DNA from 2 places in the Clostridium intestinale genome. Region 1 is predicted to be linked to the other one. Evidence: riboswitches for the same ligand, from Rfam matches in the RefSeq annotation. Region 1 holds a riboswitch; the other holds the start of a gene.
The links. Region 1 has a riboswitch for FMN ahead of ribD (bifunctional diaminohydroxyphosphoribosylaminopyrimidine deaminase/5-amino-6-(5-phosphoribosylamino)uracil reductase RibD). Riboswitches for the same ligand answer to the same signal wherever they lie in the genome.
Positions count from the first base shown of each region.

Region 2: another riboswitch for FMN. It lies ahead of P8F83_RS14055 (ECF transporter S component); the one in region 1 lies ahead of ribD (bifunctional diaminohydroxyphosphoribosylaminopyrimidine deaminase/5-amino-6-(5-phosphoribosylamino)uracil reductase RibD).

Region 1 is NZ_CP121166.1:3,391,155-3,395,373, forward strand. It holds gene P8F83_RS17425 (bifunctional 3,4-dihydroxy-2-butanone-4-phosphate synthase/GTP cyclohydrolase II) at 1-301, opposite strand, end outside; gene ribE (riboflavin synthase) at 315-962, opposite strand; gene ribD (bifunctional diaminohydroxyphosphoribosylaminopyrimidine deaminase/5-amino-6-(5-phosphoribosylamino)uracil reductase RibD) at 967-2,055, opposite strand; FMN riboswitch at 2,254-2,371, opposite strand; gene P8F83_RS17440 (DUF438 domain-containing protein) at 2,420-3,175, opposite strand; gene ric (iron-sulfur cluster repair di-iron protein) at 3,192-3,890, opposite strand.
Region 2 is NZ_CP121166.1:2,748,589-2,752,807, reverse strand. It holds gene P8F83_RS14065 (M28 family metallopeptidase) at 1-148, opposite strand, end outside; gene P8F83_RS14060 (Tex family protein) at 278-2,446, shown strand; FMN riboswitch at 2,506-2,625, shown strand; gene P8F83_RS14055 (ECF transporter S component) at 2,736-3,311, shown strand; gene rimI (ribosomal protein S18-alanine N-acetyltransferase) at 3,373-3,828, opposite strand; gene tsaB (tRNA (adenosine(37)-N6)-threonylcarbamoyltransferase complex dimerization subunit type 1 TsaB) at 3,828-4,219, opposite strand, start outside.

The DNA of each region.
Region 1 (4,219 bases):
CAGAAATACCAGTTGTTGTATCTTTATGGTCTATTGAAACCGTAAAAGCAGTTTCATGATTATCAGTATTTTTTTCAACCATCTCATTAATATCTAATTTTCTTAATAAAGCTTCTTCTGCTGGCACACATATAAGTCCTTTTCCAAAGGTTGCCATAAAATTAATATGCTCACCTTCTACTTTTTCAGCAGCCATAAGTAAGTCCCCTTCATTTTCTCTATCTTCATCATCAACAACTATTATTATCTTACCCTCTTTAATATCCTGTATTGCTTCTTCAATAGTATTAAATTTGTACATATATAACCCTCCCTTAGAATCCATTATTTATTAGAAAATCCATGGTTATAGATTTCTTTTCATCATTCTTTTTGTTAAATCCAAGTAACTTTTCTACATACTTTCCTATAACATCACACTCAAGATTTACTTCTTCACCTATTTTCTTTTTAAGTAAAGTAGTCTCTTCGCTTGTATGAGGTATTATAGATACCTTAAACTTCTTTTCATCAACATAGGCTACAGTTAAACTTATTCCGTCTATTGCTATCGAACCTTTCTCAACAATATATTTTAAAACTTCTTTCCCCGTATCTATAGTAATCCAAACAGCATTTCCTTCTTTCTCATAGGATGTTATCTTTCCTTTTCCATCTATATGCCCACTTACTATGTGTCCTCCAAACCTGCTATTTGCAGCCATGGCTCTTTCAAGATTAACTTTATCTCCTTTTTTAAGAGTTCCTAAATTACTTCTTCTAACAGTTTCACCCATAACATCTGCATAAAAATGATTTTTTCCTATGCCTGTAACAGTGAGACAAACCCCATTAGTACTTATACTATCGCCTAAATAAGTTTCCTCAAGTACCTTGGATGCTTGTACTTTTATTCTCAAAATATTCTGTGAGGCTTCAAAATCTACAACAGTTCCTATTTCTTCAACTATTCCTGTAAACATACCTTCACCCCCTTAAATATCCCTCAATCAATAAATCTTCGCCTAAAAACTTTGTTGATATATTCTTAATATTAAAAGCTTCACTTAAGGCTCCAATTCCAACCCCTTCAACCGGTGTTTTAGCCTTGTCTCCACCTATTATTTTAGGAGCTATATAAAACTCTACCTTGTCTACTAATCCTGCTTCTAGAAAGGAAAAGTTTAATGTTCCTCCCCCCTCCAACAAAACACCATCTATTTTTAATCTTCCAAGCTCTTCTATAAGTTTCCTTATATCAACTTGCTCATCTTTATCCTGTAATATTAATACCTCTATTCCTCTATCTTTTAATTGTTTTATTTTATCTTTTGGAGCTTTTTCTGTAGTTGCTATCAAACATCTGGATTCATTACTAATATCTAAAACCCTACTATCTAGTGGAATTCTAAGCTTACTATCAACTATTATTCTTATTGGATTTCTACCATTAGGCACTCTACATGTTAGTGAAGGATTATCTTTAATAACTGTATTTACTCCAACCATAATGGCTGAATATTTATTTCTAAGTTTATGCACATTTTCTCTTGCAATTTCTCCAGTTATCCACATAGATTCCCCAGAAGTTGTGGCTATCTTTCCATCTAAACTCATAGCTGCTTTAAGTAGCACATAAGGCTCATTACTTAAAATGTATTTATTAAACACCTCATTAAGTTTTATGCATTCCTCTTGTAAAACCCCAACCTTAACCTCTATTCCAGCTTTCTTAAGCTTTTCTATACTTTTTCCTGCAACTAATGGATTAGGATCCATTTGTCCTATAACAACTTTAGAAAATCCATGTTCTATAATGGAATCAACACATGGAGGTGTCTTGCCGTAGTGATGACAAGGCTCTAATGTTACGTATATAGTTGTACCTTTAAGGGATTCCTTAGAATCTTTTATTGCATTTATCTCTGCGTGATTTCCACCATAAAACTCATGGTATCCTTCTCCAATTACTTTGTTATTCTTTACTATTACTGCACCAACTTGAGGATTAGGATTTACCTTTCCTTCTCCTTCCTTAGCTAACTCTAGTGCTCTTTTCATAAACTTTTCATCCATAACATTCCTCCTAACAAAAATCTCAAGGCAAGTAATGATTCAGACAATAAAAAATACCCCAAGCAAACGCTCAGGGCACAACAAACCAAAAGTAAATAAAGCCTATTACAACAAATAAAAAAGCTCTGAAATCCTAAAATTTCAGAGCTTATAAATGCGAAATAGCCATATTATTAAGTAAGCTTAATAATACCTTTTACTCATCTTCTTCCATCCAGACTTTACTGTCGGCCTCGGAATTTCACCGAATCATGCTAAAAATTAGCTCGTGGGCTTTACCACCGGTAGGGAATTTCACCCTGCCCTGAAGACCTTATATAATTATGAGTAAATTATATAGTTAAAGTTTTATCATGTCAACCTTTTAAAAGTTAGGAGTAAATCCACAATATCCCACTTCATCACACTTTTCCTTCATATTTGTCCATCTTGCTTCATCTTTTATTGCTTCTAAAGCTGATGGATATAATATATAATTTTCTTTAAATATATGATCTCTTAAGTTAAATATAATGTATTTAGCTGTTTCATCTAAATCTGCTTTAAATGCCTCAAAATTAATATACTTTATATTTTCTCCTAAAGATTTTAACCTTCTCTTTTTAGCTCTTAAATCCTCATGTTCCATCTTCATAATTCTAGTAGGTCCAGTTATGCCTTCCTTCTCCATCTCTAAAAACAATACATTTTCTTCTCTTTGATGGTGATTTTCTGCATCTAATATATTATCTGCTAAAGTTATAATTTTTGAGAATTCTTCCTTAGTAGAATCATAGTCCTTAAACCCTTGTATGACTTTATTTAAGTCTTCTAATTCTGTTAAAAATCCTAATATAACATCATGTTCTTCCACCATAGTATTAACTACGTGTCCTGGATATATTTTTGTTTTTAACTTCTCAAGTTCATCCTTTAACACTTCCATGTGAATCTCACATAGTCCTCTTAAATCCTCTGGTTTCATTCCTTCTTCAATTAAGTTTTGTTCTGCTACAGATAATTCCATAGGAGTGATTTCTTTTACTATTTTTAAAGCTTCCCCTCTAACTTCTTCTGTGGCACCTTCTGTATTTAATCGCTTTAATATATGCGATAAGTTTTCTACCCTCTCTTTATTCATCTCAAACCCCTCCTAATTAAATCATTTCAAATAAAACACTGTTTTCTTTGTAGATATGCATAAACAAGTTTTTTTCTAATTCATGTAACTTATGATATGCAAGTTTAAAAGTTGTGCAAGCACCTGCTGGTGGAGTAAAGTCTCTTGTAAGCTCTTCCATTTCCTTAAGAATGTCCCCAGCTCCATCATGTTCTGATTCTGTTTCCTCAATATATTTAATTAATTCTGCTTTTTTAACTTCATCTTTACTGTAAAAATACTCTTCCATAAGTGGAAATAAATTTTCTTCCTCTTTAATTAAATGTTCCTCTAGCTCAGTTTTTAAACTTCCAAATAGTTTGTGAAGTTTTAGAAGTTCTTCTCCATTATGGTTAAAATGTACTTTTAAAATTTTCAATAATAGTCCATCAATTTCTTTTATTTCTCTATAAGTATATTGATGATGTGTATCTACTATATGCTTTATTAAGTCTAATGGCTTTTCTTTTCTCCAATCCTTATACTCTTTATTGCTTTCTAAAAATTTCTCATATTCATCATTTAACTTATCAACAAACAAATCAACATTTAGTCCTTTATCTTTAAGTGCAGCACCTAAACTATCATGTCCTCCGCAGCAATAATCTATCTTTACTTCGTTAAATATCTTACTAGAATCAGGAAATATTGAAACAACCTCTCCAAGTTTTTGATTCGCATTTATAACTCTACTCATTTTTAACACCCTCCAAAAATTCTTGTTTTCTATGAACTAATAATAACTTGTATTAAAATATTAAAATATGATTCAAGTCACACTTTTAAAAAAGCTACAAAATTTAAATTCTTTTGCTCTTTTGCGCAATTGCGCAATTGATGTTTTGATGTTTTGCGCAATTGCGCAATTATACACCTCTGACCTGTAGGAGCTTCTTCCCAAGCTCCATTAAATTCCTTTTAACTTTATTACTGTAGAGACCTCTCCTCAAATCTCACTAAATCCTTTTAACTCCATTGATTAAACTGTGGCTAAAAAACGCGTCTACCGCAACAATGTGCACTTCT
Region 2 (4,219 bases), 640 kb from region 1:
GTCCTTCGTATATAGAAGAAGAGAGCTCTTTTATATTATTTAATACATTATCAGTATCAAAAGGTTTGTATGTAAGTTTAAAATAGAGTGAAATTGAAAATAATGTTAAGAAAAGGAGACTTATAAAAGCCAAAATATATTTTTTCATGTTAAACCCCTTATGTAAAAACTATATAAATACATATGATATTTAACCAAAATCTATGACAAGGGGAAACTTGATTATATGAGGATTATTATTATAATAATATATGGAGTAAATTTTTAGGAGGAGAAAATGAATAACATTAATGAAGTATTAAGTAAAGAATTAAATATAAGTTTAAAGCAGGTAGAAAGTGTAATAGAACTAATAGATGGAGGAAACACTGTACCTTTTATAGCTAGATATAGAAAAGAAGTTACTGGTGGGTTAACGGATGAAGTTTTAAGAAAATTTTCTGAAAGGTTAACTTATTTAAGGAATCTTAATGAAAGAAAAGAAAATGTAATAAGAATTATAGAAGAAACAGGAAATTTAACTGAAGAAATAAAAGAAAAAGTATTAAAAGCAGAAACTCAATCAGAAGTTGAAGATATATATAGACCTTTTAAGCCAAAGAAAAGGACCAGAGCTACAATAGCTTTAGAAAAAGGTCTAAAGCTATTAGCTGACCTTATATTCTCAGGAGAATTTAAAGGGGATATACTAGATAAGTCAAAAGAGTTTATTGATGAAGAAAAAGCTGTTTTAAATGAAGAAGAAGCATTAGCAGGGGCTATGGATATAGTAGCAGAACAAATTTCGGACAATGCGGATTATAGAAAATGGCTTAGAGAATTCTTATTTAAAGAGGGGGTACTTGAAACAAAAGGGGGTTCAGAAGAACCAACTCCTTATGAAATGTATTATGACTATTCAGAGCCTGTAAGATTTTTACCTTCACATAGAATATTAGCTATAAATAGAGGAGAAAAAGAGAAAATATTAAATGTAAAAGTAGTAGCTAATGAAGAAAAAATAATTACTTATCTAAAAAATAGAATACTTAAAGGTAATAGTGAAACAGATAAGTATTTAGAAGAAGCCATAAAAGATTCCTTAAAAAGACTTATATATCCTTCTATTGAAAGAGAAATAAGAAGTGAGCTAACAGAAAAGGGAGAAGAGGGAGCTATAAGAATATTCAATGAAAATCTTAAATCCCTACTTATGCAATCCCCTATAAAAGGTAAAGTAGTTATGGGATATGACCCAGGCTTTAGAACAGGATGTAAAGTAGCTGTTTTAGATGATACGGGTAAATTTTTAGAGAAGGCTACAGTTTATCCAACAGTACCTAAAAAGGATATAAAAGGAACTATAAAGGTTTTAAAAGAGTTAATAAATAAATATGGTGTTGACGTAATATCATTAGGAAATGGTACAGCATCTAGAGAATCAGAAGAAGTGCTTGCAGAAATGATTACTGAAATCAAAAAAGAAACAGGCAGAGATGTATACTACTGCATAGTTTCAGAAGCAGGAGCATCAGTTTATTCTGCGTCAGAACTTGCTCAAAAGGAATACCCTGATTTAGATGTAACAATAAGAGGTGCTATATCAATAGGAAGAAGACTTCAAGACCCTCTAGCAGAACTTGTTAAGATAGACACTAAATCCATTGGAGTAGGTCAATACCAACATGATGTAGCAGTTAAAAAACTTGATGAATCTCTAAAAGGAGTAGTAGAAGATTGCGTAAATAAGGTTGGCGTAGACTTAAATGTTGCGACACCATCTTTACTTAGTTATATATCAGGAATAAATACCTCTATTGCAGCTAATATAGTAGCATATAGAGAAGAAAATGGAAAATTCAAAAATAGAAAAGAACTTTTAAAGGTTAAAAGATTAGGACAAAAAGCATATGAGCAGTGTGCAGGTTTCTTAAGAGTAATGGAAAGCAGCGAGCCTCTAGATAATACAGCTGTACATCCAGAGTCATACGTAACAGCTAACAATCTTATAAAAGAATTAGGATATTCGAAAGGTGAACTTAAAAAAGCTTCTTTAACAGATATTGAAGGAAGAGTTCAAGAAATAGGAATAAAAGAACTTGCAGCAAGACTTAATGTAGGAGAACCTACATTAAAAGATATAGTAGGTGAACTTAAGAAACCAGGAAGAGATCCAAGAGAGGAACTTCCAAAGCCTATATTTAAATCAGGAGTAATTGATTTAAAAGATTTAAAACCTGGAATGGAATTAATGGGAACTGTTAGAAATGTATCAGACTTTGGAGCTTTTGTAGATATAGGAGTTCACCAAGATGGATTAGTTCATAAATCTCAAATGGCTAATAGAAGAGTAAATCACCCCCTAGACATAGTTAAATTAGGAGATATAATTAAAGTTAAGATTATAGAGGTTGATGAAAAAAGAAAAAGAATATCCCTGTCCATGAAGGATGTTTCACAAGAATAAAAAATATCTTGTCAAAAATTAAACTTGGATATATAATAAAGACAAGAAGAAAAAAATTAAATTATCTTCAGGGCGGGGCGTAATTCCCCACCGGCGGTATAGCCCGCGAGCTAAGTTTTTTAGCATGATTCGGTGAAACTCCGAGGCCGACAGTATAGTCTGGATGAAAGAAGGTAGTAATTAGGATTACTTAGTTATTATGCCCTGAATCTCATGATTCAGGGCTTTTGTTATTTTTTATTATCCTAATATTGCCCAGGAAGATATATCTTTAGGAGGCGTATTATAAATGAACGATTCAAGATTAAACAAACAAATTAGGATTGCACTATTATCAGGAATAGCTTTTGTACTAATGTATTTTGATTTTCCGCTACCATTTTTTCCACCATTTTTGAAAATTGATGTATCTGATATTCCAGCTTTAATAGGAGCTTTTTCTCTAGGACCAGTAGCAGGTATAGTTATAGAACTTATTAAAAATATTCTTTATACCTTAATTAAAGGATCATCTTCAATGTTTATAGGAGAGTTCGCGAACTTTGCTATAGGAGCTACTTGGGTGTTTGTAGCAGGATTTATATATAATAGAAATAGAACTTTCAAGACAGCAATAATAGGTTTAGTTTCATCAGTATTAGCAATGACTGTAATGGCAGTATTATTAAACTACTTTGTATTACTACCTATGTATGTTAATGTTTTTAAAGTTGATTTAGGTGGAAGCATAGGAAGTTTTATTGCGGTAGCAACAGTACCATTTAACATTTTAAAAGGAGCCATTTCATCAACTGCAACAGTATTACTATATAAACCAGTAATTGCAGTAATAAATAGACAGTCTATAAGAACAGTAAAATATTAGATTAAAAATAAAAAACCTCGGATATTCCGGGGTTTTTATATTTGCTCTAATGTTAGGACATTTATCTTTTCCACATTATAAGAGCATCTTCTTTATTATCTTCATAGTAGTTTTTTCTAATTCCTTCTTCAGAAAAACCTAATTTTTTGTATAACCACTGAGCAGGAAGATTAGATACTCTTACCTCTAAAGTTATTTCCTTTGCACCTCTAGCATAAGCCTTATCTAAAAGCGCATTTAATAAAGTTTCACCTATACCTTTGCATCTATAATCTGGATGAACCGCTATATTAGTAATATGAGCTTCTTCTAATATCACCCATATACCTCCATAAGCTATTACTCTGTTGTCCATAATAACAACTAAATAAGAAGCTAATTTATTTTTTAGCTCTCTCTTAAAAGAATCATAGCTCCAAGGAATGGGAAATGAAAAAATAGAAATCTCACATATATCAACAAGATGTTCAGAAGTCATGTCTACAATTGTGAATTGTTTAGAATTAAATTCATCCATTACTCTAATCCTAATTTCCTTTCATACTCTCTTTCAGCTTGGGATTTCCTTAAATAAAGAGGTATTGAATTATTAATATCATCTTTTTCACCATTTAAAAGTCTAGCAAGACCTAATTCTCCTAAAGAAGAAGCCCTTGTATAATTAAGATGAAGAGGAGGGAAAACCGCTTCCTTTTTTAAATCCTTAAGCTCCACCTTATATTTTATTGTTCCATCACCTATAAAAAGAACCTGTTCATTATATTCATTTAATATTTCAGAAAGTTCTTTAAGAGAAATATTAAGGTAATCAGAAAGCCTTGTAAGCTTACCATCTATATTCTTATATAAAGCTGTATAGACATTACCTCTTAAAGCATCCATAACAGGACATATAATACCAGTAAAGT